2 regions of the Pseudomonas sp. MF6755 genome follow, and region 2 is predicted to be linked to the other one. Evidence: predicted binding sites of a transcription regulator. Region 2 holds the regulator's gene; the other holds the start of a gene.
The links. The regulator FliA, encoded in region 2, starts transcription of late flagellar genes. The targets are predictions, from matches to a motif close to CTAAAGTTTNNNNNNNNNNNGCCGNTAA.
Positions count from the first base shown of each region.

Region 1 (4,212 bases), on a different contig from region 2:
CGATGTCGCGGGCGGCAGCGGTATCAATCAGTCGGTCGCTGCCACCAAGGCATCCGGGCGCATTGCACAAATCGGCTTTTTGACCGGGCAGACCGTAGCGCTCAACCTGATGCCGCTGATCTTCCGCCAGACCACCCTGCGTGGCATTGCCGTTGCGCCACGTTCATCGTTCGAGCGGATGAATGAGTTCCTCAACCAACACGATATCCGCCCTGTCATCGACCAGGTGTATCCGTTTGAGCAGGCGCGTGAAGCTTACGAGCATCTTGCCAAGGGCGCATTCGGGAAGGTGGTCATCAAGGTGGGTTGAGGGTGCCGCAGGCACTTGCCCTTGGGCCTTGGCCGTTTGCTCGCGCTTTGTCTGCTTGGTTCGCAAGTCGATCACGATTGCCCGCAACATCTGCTCGGCATGGTATAGCTTGACCGGTGCGGCTTGAATAACCCGCCTCGTTGAGCAACCTCTCGAATCAGGACGCAGCGCTCCACACCGCCAGTTCATACCCATCCGGATCGGTGAAATGGAACCTGCTGCCGCCCGGGAATTCATACGTCTGGCGGGTAATCACCGCACCCAACTGCTTAAGCCGCTGTTGCGTGCTGTCGAGATCATCCGCGTACAAGATGATTAAAGCGCCGCCCGGGCGTACCGGCTCGCCGGTGGTGAATCCGCCCGTGAGCCGGCCATCGCTGAATTCGGTGTAGGTGGGGCCGTAGTCGATGAAGGTCCAGCCGAATGCGGCGCCGTAGAAGCTTTTGCTGCGGGTGATGTCGCCCACATTGAATTCGATATTGTCGATTTGTCGGTCTTTACCGCGAGTGCTCATGCTGGCTTCCCTGGCAGGTGGTCGAGGTGGCGAGTGTAGCGTGTCTGGTATTTTACTCAGGGATGAAACTTACGCCCCAACGCCTCAAGCCGCACCGCAATCGGCGGCAGGCGTTCGCTGCTGCGGGCGAGGGTCTCGACGTCGTCGGCGGTGTTTTGGGCGATGTTCTGCACTGACTGCAAGCGCTCGACAATCTCCAGGTTGGCCGAACTCTGCTCGCGGGTGGTAGTGACGATGCGGCCGTTGAGTTGATCGATATGGGCGATGTCCTGGCCCACGGCGCGGAGCATGTCCACCGCCAGTTGACTGTCTTCCACGCAGCGCTCTACGCCTTCGCGGCTGGCATGCATGGCTTCGACGGCCTGGCGGCTGCCGTGTTGCAGGCCCTCGATGATGGTTTTGATTTCCTGGGTGGAGAGGGCGGTGCGCTGGGCGAGGCTGCGCACTTCATCGGCCACCACGGCAAAACCACGGCCTTGCTCGCCGGCGCGGGCGGCTTCGATAGCGGCGTTGAGGGCCAACAGGTTGGTCTGGTTGGCAATGCTGCTGATCACCTCGAGCACCGAGCCGATTTGCTCGGCCTGTACGGCCAGCGATTGCACGGTGGATTCAGTGCCGTTGATGCGTGCAGCCAATTGGCTGATTTCATGCTGGGCGCGACCGACGCTTTCCTGGCCGCGAACTATCTGCTGGCTGGCCTGGCCTGCATGCTCCACCGCTTGTTCGACCTGCACGGTGATGTGGCCCATGGCGCCTTCCATGCGCTGCATCGAACCGGTCATCTCGCCGATCTGCGCCAGTTGGTGCCGCGCACCTTTTTCCAGGGTGCCGCTGGCGGTGGCCAATTCCTGGCCGAGTTGGCCCAGGCCGTGGGAGTCGCGGGCCACGCCGTCGATCAAGTGGGTGAGCTGTTGCAGGAAGTGGTCGAAACGCGTGGCCAGGGAGACCCGCGACTTGCCTTCGCCTTTAGCCGACTCCACGGTGAACTGCGAGGTGACGGCAAGCATCTTCTCGAGCATTTCCTGGCTCTCTAGCGCATCTGCCTGGCTATGCACAGCCAGGTAAAGCAGAGCGACGGTTTCCATCACGACATAGAACGCGTGAACGAAGATCATCGTCCAGCCGCCGTGATGCTCCATCACAAACACCGGCACACCTTGGTGCTGCAACGCATGGAACACCACGTGGTGCACAGCGATGGTCAGCGCCGCCACCAGGATTGGCAGCCAGTCACGATAGAACGTCAACACCGCCAGCAACGCGAAGATGCCGAAGTGGGATTCGATCACCCCCTGTGCCTGGTTGATGTGCAGCGCCGCCATCACCATCAGGCCGGCGCCCAGTGCGCAGCGCATCACACGGGTGCCGCCGATGACGCGGTAAAGCGCCGTCAGCACCACGCCGGTGCCGCCCCCGACGGTCAGCGCCTGTATCAGGGTGTTGTGCCAGAACGCCAACCCCAGGGAGAACAGAAACATCAGCCAGATCAACGCCAGCATGATGCGGTCGGCCTTGCGGTAGTGCTCGAGAAAACGGGTGCGGACGGGCATTCACTCTTACTCCATGAGGGTGGGGCGCCGAGGTCAAGCAAGCACGCGGCGTGCCACGAAGGCGCGCCGCTGTGGAGTGAAGCAGATGTTCGGGATTGTGTGCGGTTGCCAACGTTTTATCGGCATGCCAGCGGGGGGCTTTAAGAACGGCTGCCCGAGCGGGCAGCCGGCACAGCATGAATGATCAGAAACTGTATTTGGCAGTGACCATCATGTTGCGTGGAGCACCATAGGTATCACCGCCATAGTCCACGGATTCGGAAATGGACAGGTAGTACCGGCGATCAAAGATGTTGTTGGCGTTGAGCTGCAAGTCCAGGTGCTGGTTGACCCGGTAGCCGGCCATCAGGTCGGTGACGGCATAGCCGCCTTGCTTGAGCCGGTAGTTGCTGCCATCCGCGAGCTTGATGTCGTTGTACATGCGGCTCTGCCAGGAGACGTTGCCGCCCACCCGGAGTCTTTCCAGCGGGCCTTGAAAGTTGTAGCGGGTGGTCACCTTGAACAGGTGCTCCGGCGTATCGGTGTCGAACTGCTTGTTGACCTTCTGTGGGTTGGCGTCGTCCTTGATGGTGTGGGTTCGTGCGTAGGTATAGCCACCGCCGAGCTGCCAGTTCTCGGTCAAGGCACCTTGCAGTTCGAAGTCGATACCCTGGCTGCGGATCTCACCTGAGGCTTCATAGCAGGAGGCCTGCGGGCAATTTGGCACGACGATCTGCACGGCGCGATTTTCCTGATCGACGCGGAACAGCGCCAGGCTCGCATTCAGCGCGCCGCCCAGGTATTCGCCTTTGATGCCGACTTCGTAGTTCTTGCCCACGATCGGCTTGAGTGGGGTAGCGTTGGTGCTCTTTTCTTTTTGCGGCTTGAAGATGTCGCTGTAGCTGACATACACCGAATATTGATCATCCAGGTCGTAGATCAAGCCGGCGTAGCGCGTGAGGTTGCGGGTGACCTTGTAGTCGCCGTCACCATCGCGGTTGTCGTAGTCGTACCAGTCCAGGCGCCCGCCAAGGATCAGCTTCAGCGGGTCGGCCAGGCTCAGGCGCGTGGTCATGTAGAAACCGTCCTGGGTGGTGACTTCACGTTGGTTGTTGGTGTGGGTGAAATTCGGTTTGCCGGCGTTGATCGGCCAGTTCATGTCATACGGACTGTAGTTGTGGGTGGTCATGTCGTAGATGCGTTTGCTGGCGCCCACTACCAGTTCGTGGGTTCGCCCTAGTGCCTGGAACGGGCCGCTGACAAAGGCGTCGACACCGGCCTGGTTTTCGTCGTAAGAGGCCTGGTACACCGTGCGGGCCAGGGTATTTGGCGTCCAGCGCGATTGGTAGGAGCCAGAGAACAACGCGTCCTGTTCGGAATAGTTGGCGTTGACCTGCAGGTTCCAGTCATTGGCCAGGCGCTGGCGCAGCTCGGCAAACACCGTGTTGATTTCCTGGTCCTTGTTTTCCCAGTCGGTGCCTGGGTTGTAGGAGCGCGACAGGTCGAGGTGATGACCATCCAGGCCGACCATCGACGCCCCCCAGAAGTAGTTGGTCTTGTCCTTCTGATTCGAGTAGCCGAGGGTCAGGCTGGTGTCTTCGCTCAGGTCGGCTTCGGTGACGGCATAGAACAGGCCGTGATCCTGCTCGGCTTTGTCGATGAAACTGTTGGCATCGCGGTAGGAGGTCACGACCCGGCCGCGCCAGGTGCCACTGTCATTCAGCGGGCTGGAGGCGTCGAGTTCGCCACGGTAGTCGTCCCAACTGCCGGCGGCACCGGTGAGGGTGATTTTCTGTTCGTCCAGCGGGCGCTTGCGGATCATGTTGATGGCGGCCGAAGGGTTGCCCGCGCCGGTCACC
Region 1 is NZ_JAEKDA010000012.1:134,997-139,208, forward strand. It holds gene JFT66_RS17560 (zinc-dependent alcohol dehydrogenase family protein) at 1-310, shown strand, start outside; gene JFT66_RS17565 (VOC family protein) at 468-824, opposite strand; gene JFT66_RS17570 (methyl-accepting chemotaxis protein) at 881-2,374, opposite strand; gene JFT66_RS17575 (TonB-dependent siderophore receptor) at 2,559-4,212, opposite strand, start outside.
Region 1: JFT66_RS17570 (methyl-accepting chemotaxis protein) is a predicted target of FliA. The motif match lies at 2,491-2,518, and genes of this name have one in related genera.

Region 2 (4,212 bases):
GTTGGCTTACCAGGAAATTCCTGACAATAAGCAAGTGACTATCGTCGCGACAGTTGGGCCCAATGGCTGAGGTAGTGGGTTATGCAAGTTAAGCGTTTTTTCGCCGCCGATATGCGTCAGGCCATGAAACTGGTCCGTGATGAGCTGGGCGCCGACGCCGCGATTATCGGTAACCGTCGGATTGCCGGCGGTGTCGAGCTGACGGCTGCGCTGGATTACACGCCCCAGGCCTTGGCCCCGCGTGTGCCGAACATGGAACTCGAAGACGAGCTGCGCAAGACCGCCTCGCGTATTGTGTCGGCCCAGGCTGAACTGAGCATGCGTGGCGACAGCGATGCCAGCACCAATCGCCAATTGTTCGCCGGCTTGCCATTGACCGCCGCCGAGCCGCTGGTAGAGCCAACCTTCATCGAACCCCCGCGCCCAGCCGCGCCTGCCCCGGCCGCTGCCGTCGACCAGCGTGTGTTCGACTCGATGCGCTTTGAACTCAACGGCCTGCGTGAGTTGCTCGAAGTGCAACTGGGCTCCCTGGCATGGACGCAATTGCAAGGCAGCAAGCCGCAACAAGCCAACCTGTGGCGCCGCTTGCAACGCATCGGCCTGTCTGGCCCGCTGTCCCGCGACTTGCTGGCCTTGACCGCGGAAGTCGAAGAACCGCGCCAGGCCTGGCGCATGTTGCTGGCGCACTTGGCCCGCATGATCGCCACCCCGGAAATCGAACCGCTTGAAGAGGGCGGCGTGATCGCCATGGTCGGCCCCGCCGGCATGGGCAAGACCACCACCCTGGCCAAGCTGGCCGCCCGTTATGTGCTCAAGTACGGCGCGCAGAATATCGCCCTGGTGAGCATGGACAGCTACCGCATCGGCGCCCAGGAGCAGCTCAAGACCCTGGGCCGTATTCTCAATGTGCCGGTGACTCACGTCGACCCGGGCCAGTCCCTGGCCAACGCCCTGGACCCGCTGCTGCGCAAGCGCGTGGTGCTGATCGATACCGCTGGCCTGCAAGCCAGTGACCCGGCCCTGCGCATGCAGCTCGAAAGCCTGGCCGGGCGTGGCATCAAGTCGAAGAATTACCTGGTGCTTGCAACCACCAGTCAGAAACAGGTGCTTACCGCTGCTTATCACAGTTACAAGCGTTGCGGCCTGGCCGGCTGCATCCTCACCAAGCTCGATGAAACCGCGAGCCTGGGTGAAGTGTTGAGTTTGGCCATCAGCCATGAATTACCGGTCGCCTACCTGACCGACGGGCCGCGGATCCCAGATGATCTGCATCTACCGCGCCGTCATCAGTTGGTCAGCCGTGCCGTGAGTGTGCAAATGCAAGAAGAGCCTAGCGAGGAAGCGATGGCCGATATGTTCGCCGACCTTTACCACCACCCGGCTAAACGGGTCGGTTGAGGCAGGATGAACACCGTGAAATGTACCTACATCGATGGTCTGCAAGCGATTCACGCGGCCAAGCCATGTAGCCTGCGTCTAAGCAAGACAAGGTAAAGAAATAAAATGGGCAGCATGCATCCCGTACAGGTGATCGCGGTGACCGGCGGCAAAGGTGGCGTCGGAAAAACTAACGTGTCAGTGAATTTGTCCCTGGCCCTGGCAGAGCTTGGCCGTCGCGTCATGCTGCTGGATGCTGACCTGGGCTTGGCGAACGTGGACGTTCTGCTGGGGCTGACACCCAAACATACCCTTGCCGATGTGATCGAGGGCCGCTGTGAGCTGCGCGATGTGCTGCTCCAGGGCCCCGGTGGCATCCGTATCGTGCCGGCGGCCTCGGGCACCCAGAGCATGGTGCACCTGAGCCCTGCGCAACATGCCGGGCTGATCCAGGCGTTCAGTGATATCGGCGACAACCTCGACGTGCTGGTGATCGACACCGCTGCCGGGATCGGCGAGTCAGTGGTCAGCTTCGTGCGCGCCGCCCAGGAAGTGCTGCTGGTGGTGTGCGATGAACCCACCTCGATCACTGACGCCTACGCGCTGATCAAACTGCTTAACCGTGATTACGGCATGAACCGCTTCCGCGTGCTGGCCAACATGGCCCAAAGCCCGCAAGAAGGGCGAAACCTGTTCGCCAAGTTGACCAAGGTCACGGATCGCTTCCTCGATGTGGCTTTACAATACGTCGGCGCAGTTCCCTATGACGAGTGTGTACGCAAGGCCGTGCAAAAGCAGCGTGCGGTCTACGAAGCGTTCCCTCGTTCGAAGTGCGCACTGGCGTTCAAGGCCATTGCCCAGAAGGTCGATACCTGGCCGTTGCCCGCCAACCCTCGGGGGCATCTGGAGTTTTTCGTCGAGCGTTTGGTGCATCAGACGAGCGCAGGACCGGTGCTATGACAGCCAGCGGCTACAACCTTTACAAGAGATCGGCACGTGACAGCCAAGGTGAATTGATCGAGCGCTACGCGCCCTTGGTCAAGCGCATTGCCTATCACCTGTTGGCGCGCCTGCCGGCGAGTGTGCAGGTCGAAGACTTGATCCAGGCCGGCATGATCGGCCTGCTCGAAGTGTCGACCAAATACGACGCGAGCAAGGGTGCGAGTTTCGAGACGTATGCGGGTATCCGCATCCGTGGCGCGATGCTCGATGAAGTGCGTAAAGGGGATTGGGCGCCGCGTTCGGTACACCGCAATACGCGCATGGTCAGTGATGCAATTCGTGCAATTGAAGCAAAAACCGGTCGTGACGCTAAAGATCATGAAGTTGCGGCCGAACTCCAATTGAGTCTCGACGATTACTACGGGATTTTGAACGATACCTTGGGCAGCCGCCTGTTCAGTTTCGACGACCTGTTGCAGGACGGCGAACACGAAGGGCTGCACGAGGACGGCGCAAGTGCACATCTGGAGCCGTCCCGCGACCTGGAAGACGAACGTTTCCAGAGCGCGTTGGCGGACGCGATTGCCAATTTGCCGGAGCGTGAGCGCCTGGTGCTGGCGCTGTACTACGACGAAGAGCTGAACCTTAAGGAAATCGGTGAGGTCCTGGGGGTCAGCGAATCGCGTGTCAGCCAGTTGCATAGCCAGTGCGCAGCTCGCTTGCGGGGGCGATTGGGAGAGTGGCGCGCGCGCTGACAGGCAGTGTGGGGACACTGCAGACGCTACCGCGACGCCGCAAGGCTTCGCGGGTGCGCACCGTGGTGCCCTGGGCAGTCCTTTTTGTGTAACGCCTGTTGATTGAAATGGCGCGTCCAGGTGCTGGGCGCGTTTAAGACTGCTTGGAGGTCGAATTGGACAAGAACATGAAAATCCTCATCGTTGATGACTTCTCAACGATGCGGCGGATCATTAAGAACCTGTTGCGTGACCTTGGGTTCACTAACACGGTCGAGGCGGATGACGGCATTACGGCGATTCCGATCCTCAACAGCGGGAGCATCGACTTTCTGGTAACCGACTGGAACATGCCGGGTATGACCGGTATCGATCTGCTGCGCCACGTGCGCGCCGATGAAAAACTGCGCAGCCTGCCTGTGCTGATGGTGACCGCCGAAGCCAAGCGTGAACAGATCATCGAAGCCGCCCAAGCCGGGGTCAACGGTTACGTGGTCAAGCCATTCACGGCGCTGGCCTTGAAAGAGAAGATCGAAAAAATCTTCGAACGCATCGGTCATTGATGCAGCCACGGGGGAGCTATGGAGCATAACGAAACGTCACAGGGCGACTTTGAGTCGACCTTGAAAAAACATGCTCACCAGTTGGTCGACAGCCTGGAAAAAGGCCAGTTCGGCGATGCGGTGCAGTTGATCCATGAGCTTAACCAGACCCGTGACCGCGGCCTGTACCAGGAAGTGGGCAAGCTCACACGCGAGCTGCACAGTGCGATCGTCAATTTCCAGATTGACCCGCGCATGCCCCAGGCCGAAGAAATATCGCAAATCACCGACGCCACTGAACGCCTGTCCTATGTGGTCAGGCTGACCGAGGCGGCGGCCAACCGAACCATGGACCTGGTGGAAAACGCCACGCCCCTGGTCAACGGCATGGCCACCGAAGCCCAGGCCCTGAGCGTTGACTGGGGCCGCTTCATGCGCCGCGAAGTAGGCGCTGAAGAGTTTCGTGAGTTGGCGCGCCGGGTCGAAGGTTTCCTGTCGCGCAGCGAACAGGAAAACCGCACGGTTGCCAGCAACCTCAACGACATTCTGCTGGCCCAGGATTACCAGGACCTCACCGGTCAGGTGATCAAGCGCGTGACCCAGTTGGTCACCGAAGT
Region 2 is NZ_JAEKDA010000002.1:8,399-12,610, reverse strand. It holds gene flhA (flagellar biosynthesis protein FlhA) at 1-70, shown strand, start outside; gene flhF (flagellar biosynthesis protein FlhF) at 82-1,398, shown strand; gene fleN (flagellar synthesis regulator FleN) at 1,504-2,337, shown strand; gene fliA (RNA polymerase sigma factor FliA) at 2,334-3,074, shown strand; gene JFT66_RS02420 (chemotaxis response regulator CheY) at 3,242-3,616, shown strand; gene JFT66_RS02415 (protein phosphatase CheZ) at 3,635-4,212, shown strand, end outside.